DNA from 3 places in the Vibrio sp. 811 genome. Region 1 is predicted to be linked to each of the others. Evidence: riboswitches for the same ligand, from Rfam matches in the RefSeq annotation. Region 1 holds a riboswitch; each other region holds the start of a gene.

Region 1 (3,277 bases):
CAGTGGAAGAACCTTATGGTACCGCGCTTGAGCGCTCGTATGGGGACTCCCGGAGAGTGGAGTAGCGTCAATGGTGTGCATGAACCTGTTTATACGCTGAAGCAGAATGCTACCACGCGATTAAGAATTGCTAATGTCGATAACACCATTACTTACCCGATCGCTATAGAAGGGGCAGAGGCTTGGGTTATTGCTATAGATGGTAATCCTGTTAAAACGCCTTATAAGCTCACTCAGCACAAAATTGGTCCAGGAATGAGGTTAGATATCGGATTGATTGCTCCGAAGGTTGGAAAACGTGTTTATGTGCGTCAAATGAAAGGACGCTTCCCATTCCCTTTGTGCGAGTTTGACGTTGTTGAGTCTGACCTGCCGAACAACCAGAAACTGCCTTTATTACCTCTCAACCCTGTGCCAGCTCTCGATTTGAAAAATGCAGAGCAAATCGATTATGTGTTTGAGTGGGAGGGCGCGATCACTCCTGCTGATAAATCGGGCAAAGCGATACCTAAATTCTGGCTGATGAACAAACGGGCTTGGGAGGGAATGAGCAAAGATAATATTCCAGCGCCGCTTTCAACATTGGAGATGGGAAAAACCTATATCTTCAACCTAAAGAACGTCACCCAATATCATCATCCTATTCATCTTCATGGACACACATTTACGGTTCTTGAGTTAGATGGCAAAAAACTCGACGAACCGTTTCATACCGATACGGTCTTACTTGGAAAAAACGGCAGTGCGAAAGCGGCATTTGTTGCAGATAACCCAGGGTGTTGGATGTACCATTGTCATGTAATTGAACATATGAAGACGGGTTTGATGGGTTACATTGAAGTAAAGTGACTCCTGTAACTTTTAAAATCTTGATAAGTTTTAAGCGCTATACTTTGCTGAATTCTAAGATTGTATAATCACTATTGCCGTAAATTTGATTACAATGTCGCCATTAACTTTTCTGGGGGAATTATGGGACAACTATCCGTTTTGGGTTTTATTGCATTGGGTGGTGCATTTGGTGCATGTTCTCGTTACTTAATTTCTGAACTTTGTGTCATTTTATTGGGGCGTGGTTTTCCATATGGTACGTTAACCGTTAACGTTGTTGGCTCATTTATGATGGGCTTATTGATAGCAGCTTTCGATAATGAACTTTTGGCAACGGAACCTTGGCGACAAGTGATTGGCTTGGGTTTTTTAGGGGCACTAACGACGTTTTCCACCTTCTCGATGGATAATGTGTTGCTCATGCAGCAGGGCGCTTTCTTTAAGATGGGATTGAACGTATTGTTGAATGTCGTGTTAAGTATTTCAGCTGCGTGGATAGGCTTTCAATTATTGATGCGCAGCTAGCAAAGTAGTTAAAAATTGAACAGGTCGGCTTGGTTTCACCAAGCCGTTTTTATATACTGATATCACTTGTCGGAGTGCCATAAGGCTGAGACCGTTAATTCGGGATCCGTTGAACCTGATCAGATTAGAATCTGCGAAGGGAACAAGAGAAGATATTCACACCGGAGTTCCTTCTGGTTGACCTATCAAAAGTCGAATGTTGTTACAGGCAAATATCGTAAGCTTTAACTAGCCTTAATTTGACTCCTCTTGTCGCATCTATCCGCCAAGCATTTTTATCCAATTACTTTTTATCTAGTATAACAAAGCAAGGAAAAATGCTATGTCGAGTCGCAAACAAGCGAGACTGGAAGCAAAACAGTTCATTGATACACTCTCGGTACAACCGTACCCCAATTCAAGCAAAGTCTACGTAGAAGGCTCACGTCCAGATATTCGTGTACCAATGCGTGAAATATCACTCGCTGATAGCCTTATTGGAGGCACAAAAGAAGCGCCTATATTCGAACCTAATGAGCCAGTACGCGTTTACGATACGTCGGGTGTATACACAGATCCAGAGCACACCATAGACCTCTATAATGGCTTACCAAAGCTGAGAGAAGGGTGGATTGAAGAGCGCGCCGATACTGAGCTACTTGATGAAGTAAGCTCGGTGTACACCAAAGAACGCTTAGAAGACGAAACACTAGACGATCTTCGTTACGGTAATCTACCACGTATTCGACGTGCCAAAGATGGCCATTGTGTGACTCAATTGTACTATGCTCGCAAAGGTATTATTACCCCAGAAATGGAATATATCGCGCTGCGTGAAAACATGGGGCGTGCCAAGTATCGCGATGAAGTGCTGAATCAACAGCATCCGGGTCAAAGCTTCGGAGCGAACCTACCAAAAGATATTACCGCCGAATTCGTGCGCAAAGAAGTCGCCGAAGGTCGCGCTATTATCCCTTCCAATATTAACCACCCAGAATCCGAACCAATGATCATTGGACGTAACTTTTTGGTCAAAGTGAACGCAAACATCGGTAACTCATCGGTCACTTCTTCGATTGAGGAAGAAGTAGAGAAGCTCGTTTGGGCGACACGTTGGGGTGGCGATACCGTTATGGATCTCTCTACTGGACGCAATATTCACGAAACTCGCGAGTGGATTCTACGTAACAGTCCGGTTCCGATCGGTACCGTGCCAATGTACCAAGCGCTTGAGAAAGTGAACGGTGTTGCGGAAAACCTTAACTGGGAAGTGATGCGCGATACCCTGATTGAGCAAGCAGAGCAGGGCGTTGACTACTTTACTATCCATGCCGGTTTACTACTTCGTTATGTGCCAATGACTGCAAAACGCGTTACTGGCATCGTCTCTCGTGGTGGTTCTATCATCGCGAAATGGTGTTTAGCGCATCACCAAGAAAGCTTCTTATATACCCACTTCCGAGAGATCTGTGAAATCTGTGCTAAGTATGATGTCGCACTATCTCTCGGTGATGGTCTGCGTCCTGGTTCGGTTGCCGATGCTAACGACGAAGCGCAATTTGCAGAGCTTCGTACTCTTGGTGAGTTAACCAAGATAGCGTGGGAATACGACGTACAGGTGATTATCGAAGGTCCTGGTCATGTTCCAATGCACATGATCAAAGAGAACATGGAAGAACAGTTAGAGCACTGCCATGAAGCTCCTTTCTATACCCTTGGCCCATTGACGACAGACGTTGCTCCAGGTTACGACCATATTACTTCAGGTATTGGCGCTGCCATGATTGGCTGGTATGGCTGTGCGATGCTTTGCTACGTCACTCCTAAAGAGCATCTTGGTTTACCAAACAAAGAAGACGTGAAAGTAGGCATGATAACTTACAAGCTTGCTGCGCACGCCGCGGATTTGGCGAAGGGACATCCTGGTGCACAAGTTCGTGAT
Region 2 (3,277 bases), on a different contig from region 1:
GAAGCCGACGAATATGACAGTGCTTTTTTCGATAAGCGTTCTAAGTTTGTGCATTACCATCCTCGCACTTTAATCATGAACAATCTTGAGTTTGATCATGCCGACATCTTCGATGATCTAGAAGCGATCAAACGCCAATTCCATCATTTAGTGCGAACTGTACCGGGCAATGGATTGATCTTAGCGCCGAGGCAGGATCAAGCGTTAGCGGGTGTATTAGAGCGTGGTTGCTGGACAGAAAAGCAGTTTTCAGGTGTTGATGGCGACTGGCAAGCGCACAAATTAGTGCTTGATGGCTCAAAATTTGACGTTGCGTTGCAAGGTGAGAAGGTTGGTACCGTCGAATGGAATTTGGTGGGTGACCACAATGTGGATAATGCGCTGATGGCAATCGCTGCTGCACGACATGTTGGAGTCACTCCGGATCTTGCTTGTCAGGCATTAGGGCGTTTCATCAATACCAAGCGCCGTTTAGAGCTGAAAGGTGAAGAACAAGGTGTGACGGTTTACGATGATTTTGCGCATCACCCAACGGCAATTGAACTTACTGTCGGTGGTTTGCGTAACAAGGTAGGTGAAAAACGCATCCTTGCTGTGTTAGAGCCGCGTTCTGCCACCATGAAGCGTGGTGTACACAAAAACACACTTGCAGAGTCACTACACAGTGCAGATGAAGTCTTCTTGTTCCAGCCAGATAATATCGAGTGGTCTGTGCAAGACATTGCCGACCAATGCAAACAGCCAGCGTTTGTCGATGCGGATATAGATAACTTTGTAGCCAAGATCGTCGAACGTGCGCGAGCAGGTGACCAAATTCTAGTCATGAGTAATGGTGGCTTCGGTGGTATTCACGGAAAACTTCTTGAGCAGTTAAAACAAAAAGCCTGATTGATATGCAAAACAAAACACAACCCTCTCACAAAAAAGCCATCACGTTGGCATTAACGGGGGCTTCTGGTGCTCCCTACGGCCTTCGTCTTTTAGAATGCTTGGTTGCGGCGGATTATCATGTCTACGTTCTGATTTCTTCGGCAGCTCGTGTTGTGATGGCAACCGAGCATAATCTTAAGCTGCCAAGTGGTCCAGAAGCAGCGCAGCAAGCATTGGTAGAGCACCTGAACTGCAATCCCGATAACATCACCGTTTGCGGTAAAGATGACTGGTTCTCACCGGTTGCGTCTGGTTCTGCTGCACCAAAGCAAATGGTGGTTTGCCCATGTTCTGCGGGAAGCGTTGCAGCGATTGCGCATGGTATGTCAGATAACTTGATCGAACGGGCCGCTGATGTAGTAATGAAAGAGCGCGGGCAGCTGTTGCTCGTGGTTCGCGAAACGCCATTCTCAACGCTACATCTTGAGAACATGCACAAGCTATCGCAAATGGGCGTCACCATCATGCCAGCGGCTCCGGGTTTCTACCATCAGCCAAAGAGCATTGAAGACTTAGTGGACTTTATGGTGGCGAGAATTCTCGACCACTTAGGTATTGAGCAAGGTTTGGTGCCTCGTTGGGGTTATGACCAGCGTTCGTGAGCTGATTGTGTAACCACTCAAATACCTTTACAATCCATCCAACTCATCGGGGAGCAAACCCATTTAGCATTGAGTCAATCAATGCATTGGGGCGCTGAGACCTAAGTGTTTAACTAGGGACCCGTATTACCTGAACCAGATAATGCTGGCGTAGGAATTGAGTCTGGATATTGGAAGTCCTTAATAGCCGCCTCAAACCCTGTGCCGCTCAACTTATTTCTCTGAAATACTCATGGAGAGCGAGCAGTGAAACCCACTCTAAATCTGATTGCCCTAGCTGCAATTACTTCAACTTCAGCGTTTGCCGCTGAAAACACATTAACCATCTATACCTACGACTCTTTTGCCGCAGATTGGGGGCCGGGTCCTAAAATCGAGCAAGCTTTTGAAGCAAAATGTGGCTGTGACGTTAACTTCGTAGCGTTGGACGATGGTGTGTCGATTCTGAATCGTCTTCGTCTTGAAGGCGGTAATAGCAAAGCGGACATCGTATTAGGTTTGGATAACAATCTGATGGCAGAAGCGAAGAAAACCGGTCTGCTTGTCGAGCACGATGTGGATACGGCTAACACAGTGTTACCAAACGGTTGGAGTGACACGACGTTTGTACCGTACGATTACGGCTACTTCGCGTTTGTGTACAACAAAGAGAAACTGGCTAATCCGCCGAAAAGCATGAAAGAGCTGGTGGAAACGCGCGACGATCTGAAAGTGATTTACCAAGATCCACGGACTTCAACGCCGGGCCAAGGCTTGATGCTATGGATGAAATCTATTTATGGCGACGATGTGACGCAAGCGTGGCAGAAGCTAGCGAGCAAAACCGTAACGGTCACGAAAGGTTGGTCTGAGGCGTATTCTATGTTCCTCAATGGTGAGTCCGATTTAGTGCTTTCTTACACCACTTCACCTGCGTACCACTTAATTGCGGAAAACGATTCGAAGTTTGCTACGGCGAATTTTGCTGAAGGCCACTACATGCAAGTTGAAGTCGCCGCCAAAGTGAAAGGGGCAAAAAATTCAGAACTTGCTGATCAATTTATGAGTTTCATTTTAAGTGATGAGTTCCAATCGGCGATGCCAACGGGTAACTGGATGTACCCAGTCACTGACGTTGAGTTACCTAAAGGTTTTGAAACTTTGAGTGTTCCAAGCAAGTCGTTGAGCTTTAGTGCTGATGAAGTGGCAAAAATGCGTAAGTCTTGGATTCGCGAATGGCAAAGCGCATTGACGTTTTAGCTGACGTTTCCATCCTCATCTGAATGAGATAGGTTTTACCTTTGAATTCTGTTCCAAAAATAGGTTTAGGGGTCGCGATGATCATCGCGACCTTTGTTATTTCTGCCCTAGGTGCTTTGATTGTTCAAGCCCCTTCACTTGATGTGTCTGTGGTATGGGGCGACCCGTACTATCAACATGTCACCAAGTTCAGTTTCTACCAAGCGTTTCTTTCCACATTGCTCAGTGTTGGCTTTGCCATTCCAGTAGCGCACGCACTTTCGCGTCGCCAATTTATTGGTAAATCATTACTGCTTAAGCTGTTTGCATCGACACTGGTTTTGCCGGTTTTGGTTGGTGTTTTTGGGCTGTTAGCGATTTATGGCAACAGTGGTTTGTTGGCGCAGTGGTTGCAAAGTTTCGACACTAAACTGCCATTCTCTATTTACGGTTTGAACGGCATTTTACTCGCCCATGTGTTCTTTAATTTACCTTACGCGGCACGATTGCTTCTGCAAGCCTTGGAG
Region 3 (3,277 bases), on a different contig from region 1:
CTTGTTGCGCGATAGTTTGACCTAGCTCTTTCGCATCAAGCTGTTCACTGAACTCCCAGCCAGCAAGAGCACCAGGACCTTCCATACCAGAAGACTGCTCATTACCTTTTTGAGCGACAGTATTACCAGCAACTCGGATGTAGTGACGAGTATCGTCAACGTGTAGACCTTCTGAATTGAAGATAGACACTTGCTGTTCGCGCTGAAGCACGCTGCCAATAAACTGGCTGATATGCTCACTCTCAGCACGTGCGGCTTGGTCAACTTTCAATAGAAACGCGATTTTTGAATCTAGGTTAGCATCCTTACTTAGTGGCATGCGGCAACCATGTTGGATTGGGTAGCGGTTCAAATTCAAAGAACCCGCTGACGCGATTTGCTCACGCTTGTCTTTTGCAGCAAGCAGCGAGGTTACGCGCTTTAGTTCGGCTTCATCTGTGCTGTTGGTGTAACCGTAAAGCACCTTATGACCGAAAAAAAGACGAATACCGATACCAAAATCGATACCCGAGTTAACCTTATCCACTTCACCAGATGCGATCTGGACAGTGTTGGTTTGGTGATGTTCAACGAATAGTTCAGCGAAATCAGCCCCCAAAAAGAGCGCATGATCGATCACTGACTTCGCTGTTACAGAATTAAGCATGAAGTCTCCTTGCTCGATGATCGTCTTAGCCTTCCTAATTAACTGTGAAAAAGTTCAACAAAGTTAAATTGGCAACACGTTAAATTTTAACAGTTTTTTAACCTTGTTTTGTGCTAATCCTTGCTTAACGAGACCACGATTATTTATTAAATATTCCAGGTTCTGCTCATTCACCAGAGCGTTGCACTAGTAAATTCCACCCAGCAAACCATTTAGGTGCTTACTTTATCACTCACCTCGCATAATTGAATACTCATTATAATTACGCTCAAAAAACGTATCCCTTCCGCAATGGTCCTGCTATCATCCGAACGAAATAGTCGGGGGGCCACACGACAAGTGTTGGCTGAGATCGAAATTCGAGACCCGTTGAACCTGATTCAGTTAGCACTGACGTAGGGAACTATGCACACTTTGCCTTTCGTCGCCCCTCTTAGGTAAGCGATAGCGATCGAAAAATCGATCTATCTGCAACGGTCAAAGTCAGTTCCTATACGTCTTGTAGTAGGAGCGACCATGACGCAGCAATCACAACCTCATTCACATCACACGCCAGCCTTGCCTACCCCTATCGTATTGACCATCGCGGGCTCAGACAGTGGTGGCGGTGCAGGTATTCAAGCCGACATCAAAGCGATGTCCGCAACCGGCAGTTTTGCTTGCTCGGTAATCACGGCGATTACTTCGCAAAATACCCAAGGCGTTTCTGCGATTTTCCCCATTCCTCTCGACCATGTAGAGAGCCAACTTGATGCAGTATTTACCGACCTCAACATCGTTGCAGTCAAAGTGGGCATGCTGGCAGATTCCAACATCATCAAAGTCGTTGCAGACAAAATTAAACAATACCAGCCAAAACACCTCGTGATTGACCCTGTAATGGTGGCCACCAGCGGCGATCTATTACTGGAACAGTCGGCAATCAGTACTTTAAAAGAAGAATTGATTCCGCTCGCAGACATCATTACCCCTAACCTACCCGAAGGCGCAGCATTGACGGGTAAGCCAATGCCTCAATCAGAATCTGAAATGAACGATATGATTACCGACCTTCGTGCGCTTGGCGCCAAAGCTATTCTGCTCAAAGGCGGTCACCTTGAAGAAAATGAAAACAGCAACGATCTGCTTATCATGCAAGACAGTGCCGAGTTAATTAGCGCCAAGCGATTTCCAACCAAAAACACCCATGGCACAGGCTGTACACTTTCTTCCGCCATTGCGTCTTATCTTGGCCAAGGCAACAACCTACACAAAGCGGTGCACCTGGGTAAGCAGTACATCAGCCAAGCTATCGCACACGCTGATGAATTGGATGTAGGTAAAGGCCATGGCCCTGTGAACCACTTTTTTGCGGGTCATACTTATGTTCGCTAACGCGATTGGCATTCAGCTTTCCGATGCTAGCCTGCGATACAAAGATAGCCAAACACCGACTTTAGCAGGAATGAACATGACCATTCCCGTCGGTAAATGGACGGTATTACTCGGACGAAGTGGCTGCGGGAAAACCACAATATTGCGTTACTTAGCTGGCCTACTGGATGACCAAGTTGACTGGCATGGCGAACTCATCACAACCGATGGCGCTGCACTGCATGACCGTATCGCTTACATGGCTCAACAGGATTTATTGCTACCGTGGTTGAATGTGTTAGACAACGTCTGCCTCAGTTCTCGATTTTCTCAAGAGCAAGCACCAGAGCAAAATAGACAACGTGCACTGACTTTACTAAGCCAAGTGGGACTCGCCGATTACGCGGATGCTAAGCCAGCTCAGCTCTCTGGCGGCATGAGACAACGTGTTGCCCTTGCTCGCACTCTGATGCAAGACAAGCCTCTGGTTCTGATGGATGAGCCTTTCTCTGCGTTGGACGCGGTTACTCGCCATAAGTTGCAGACCTTGTCTGCCGAATTACTGAAATATAAGACCGTTGTTCTTATTACCCACGACCCACAAGAAGCGGTGCGATTAGCTCACCAACTCTATGTACTGCAAGGTACGCCTGCGCAAGCTCAGCACTTGGTCGTTCCAGACTCCAAGCCGCCACGAGTTCTCGATGGAGAGTGCGCCGCGCTTCAACAAGCGATTTTGGATCAATTGGAGAAAGACTATGAGTGATATGACTCAGTACAACTCCGTTTCGGCACTTATTAGTAAAAAAGAACGCGTGACCCATCCGGCTCTGCGCTTAGTTATCAGCACTGCGGTGATCTTGGGATTGTGGCAGTTGGCTGTTGTGGTATTCGACATGCCAAGCTTCATCTTACCTTCACCAATTGAAGTGCTGGATAGGTTGGTCACTCGTTACGATGTCCTGCTCAAACATACTTGGGTTACCGCGCAAGAGATCTTATTTGGCTTGGCGCTTGGATTATCGATGGGTTTGCTGTTCGCATTGCAAATGCTGATGTTCGAGCCGCTGAAGCGTTGGCTATTGCCTATTCTGATTACTAGCCAAGCGATCCCTGTGTTCGCCATCGCGCCAGTGCTCATGCTTTGGCTGGGGTACGGCATTGCATCAAAAGTAGTCATGGCGGCGATCATCATCTTTTTCCCCGTCACGACATGTTGCTATGACGGCTTGCGCAATACGCCAACAGGTTACCTCGACCTTGCCAAGACCATGGGCG

What was found. Region 1 has a riboswitch for thiamine pyrophosphate ahead of thiC (phosphomethylpyrimidine synthase ThiC). Riboswitches for the same ligand answer to the same signal wherever they lie in the genome.
Region 2: it holds a riboswitch for thiamine pyrophosphate, as region 1 does, so the genes downstream of both, thiB (thiamine ABC transporter substrate binding subunit) here and thiC (phosphomethylpyrimidine synthase ThiC) in region 1, are expected to answer to the same signal.
Region 3: it holds a riboswitch for thiamine pyrophosphate, as region 1 does, so the genes downstream of both, thiD (bifunctional hydroxymethylpyrimidine kinase/phosphomethylpyrimidine kinase) here and thiC (phosphomethylpyrimidine synthase ThiC) in region 1, are expected to answer to the same signal.

Annotation. Positions count from the first base shown of each region.
Region 1 covers NZ_JAWOUB010000024.1:16,449-19,725, forward strand. The annotation lists gene R7Q46_RS21985 (multicopper oxidase family protein) at 1-849, shown strand, start outside; gene crcB (fluoride efflux transporter CrcB) at 973-1,356, shown strand; TPP riboswitch at 1,417-1,515, shown strand; gene thiC (phosphomethylpyrimidine synthase ThiC) at 1,679-3,277, shown strand, end outside.
Region 2 covers NZ_JAWOUB010000004.1:256,798-260,074, reverse strand. The annotation lists gene mpl (UDP-N-acetylmuramate:L-alanyl-gamma-D-glutamyl-meso-diaminopimelate ligase) at 1-888, shown strand, start outside; gene R7Q46_RS09650 (flavin prenyltransferase UbiX) at 894-1,532, shown strand; TPP riboswitch at 1,570-1,706, shown strand; gene thiB (thiamine ABC transporter substrate binding subunit) at 1,779-2,771, shown strand; gene thiP (thiamine/thiamine pyrophosphate ABC transporter permease ThiP) at 2,813-3,277, shown strand, end outside.
Region 3 covers NZ_JAWOUB010000030.1:3,951-7,227, forward strand. The annotation lists gene R7Q46_RS23315 (TldD/PmbA family protein) at 1-646, opposite strand, end outside; TPP riboswitch at 958-1,065, shown strand; gene thiD (bifunctional hydroxymethylpyrimidine kinase/phosphomethylpyrimidine kinase) at 1,163-2,020, shown strand; gene R7Q46_RS23325 (ABC transporter ATP-binding protein) at 2,010-2,765, shown strand; partial or broken gene R7Q46_RS23330 (ABC transporter permease) at 2,824-3,277, shown strand, end outside.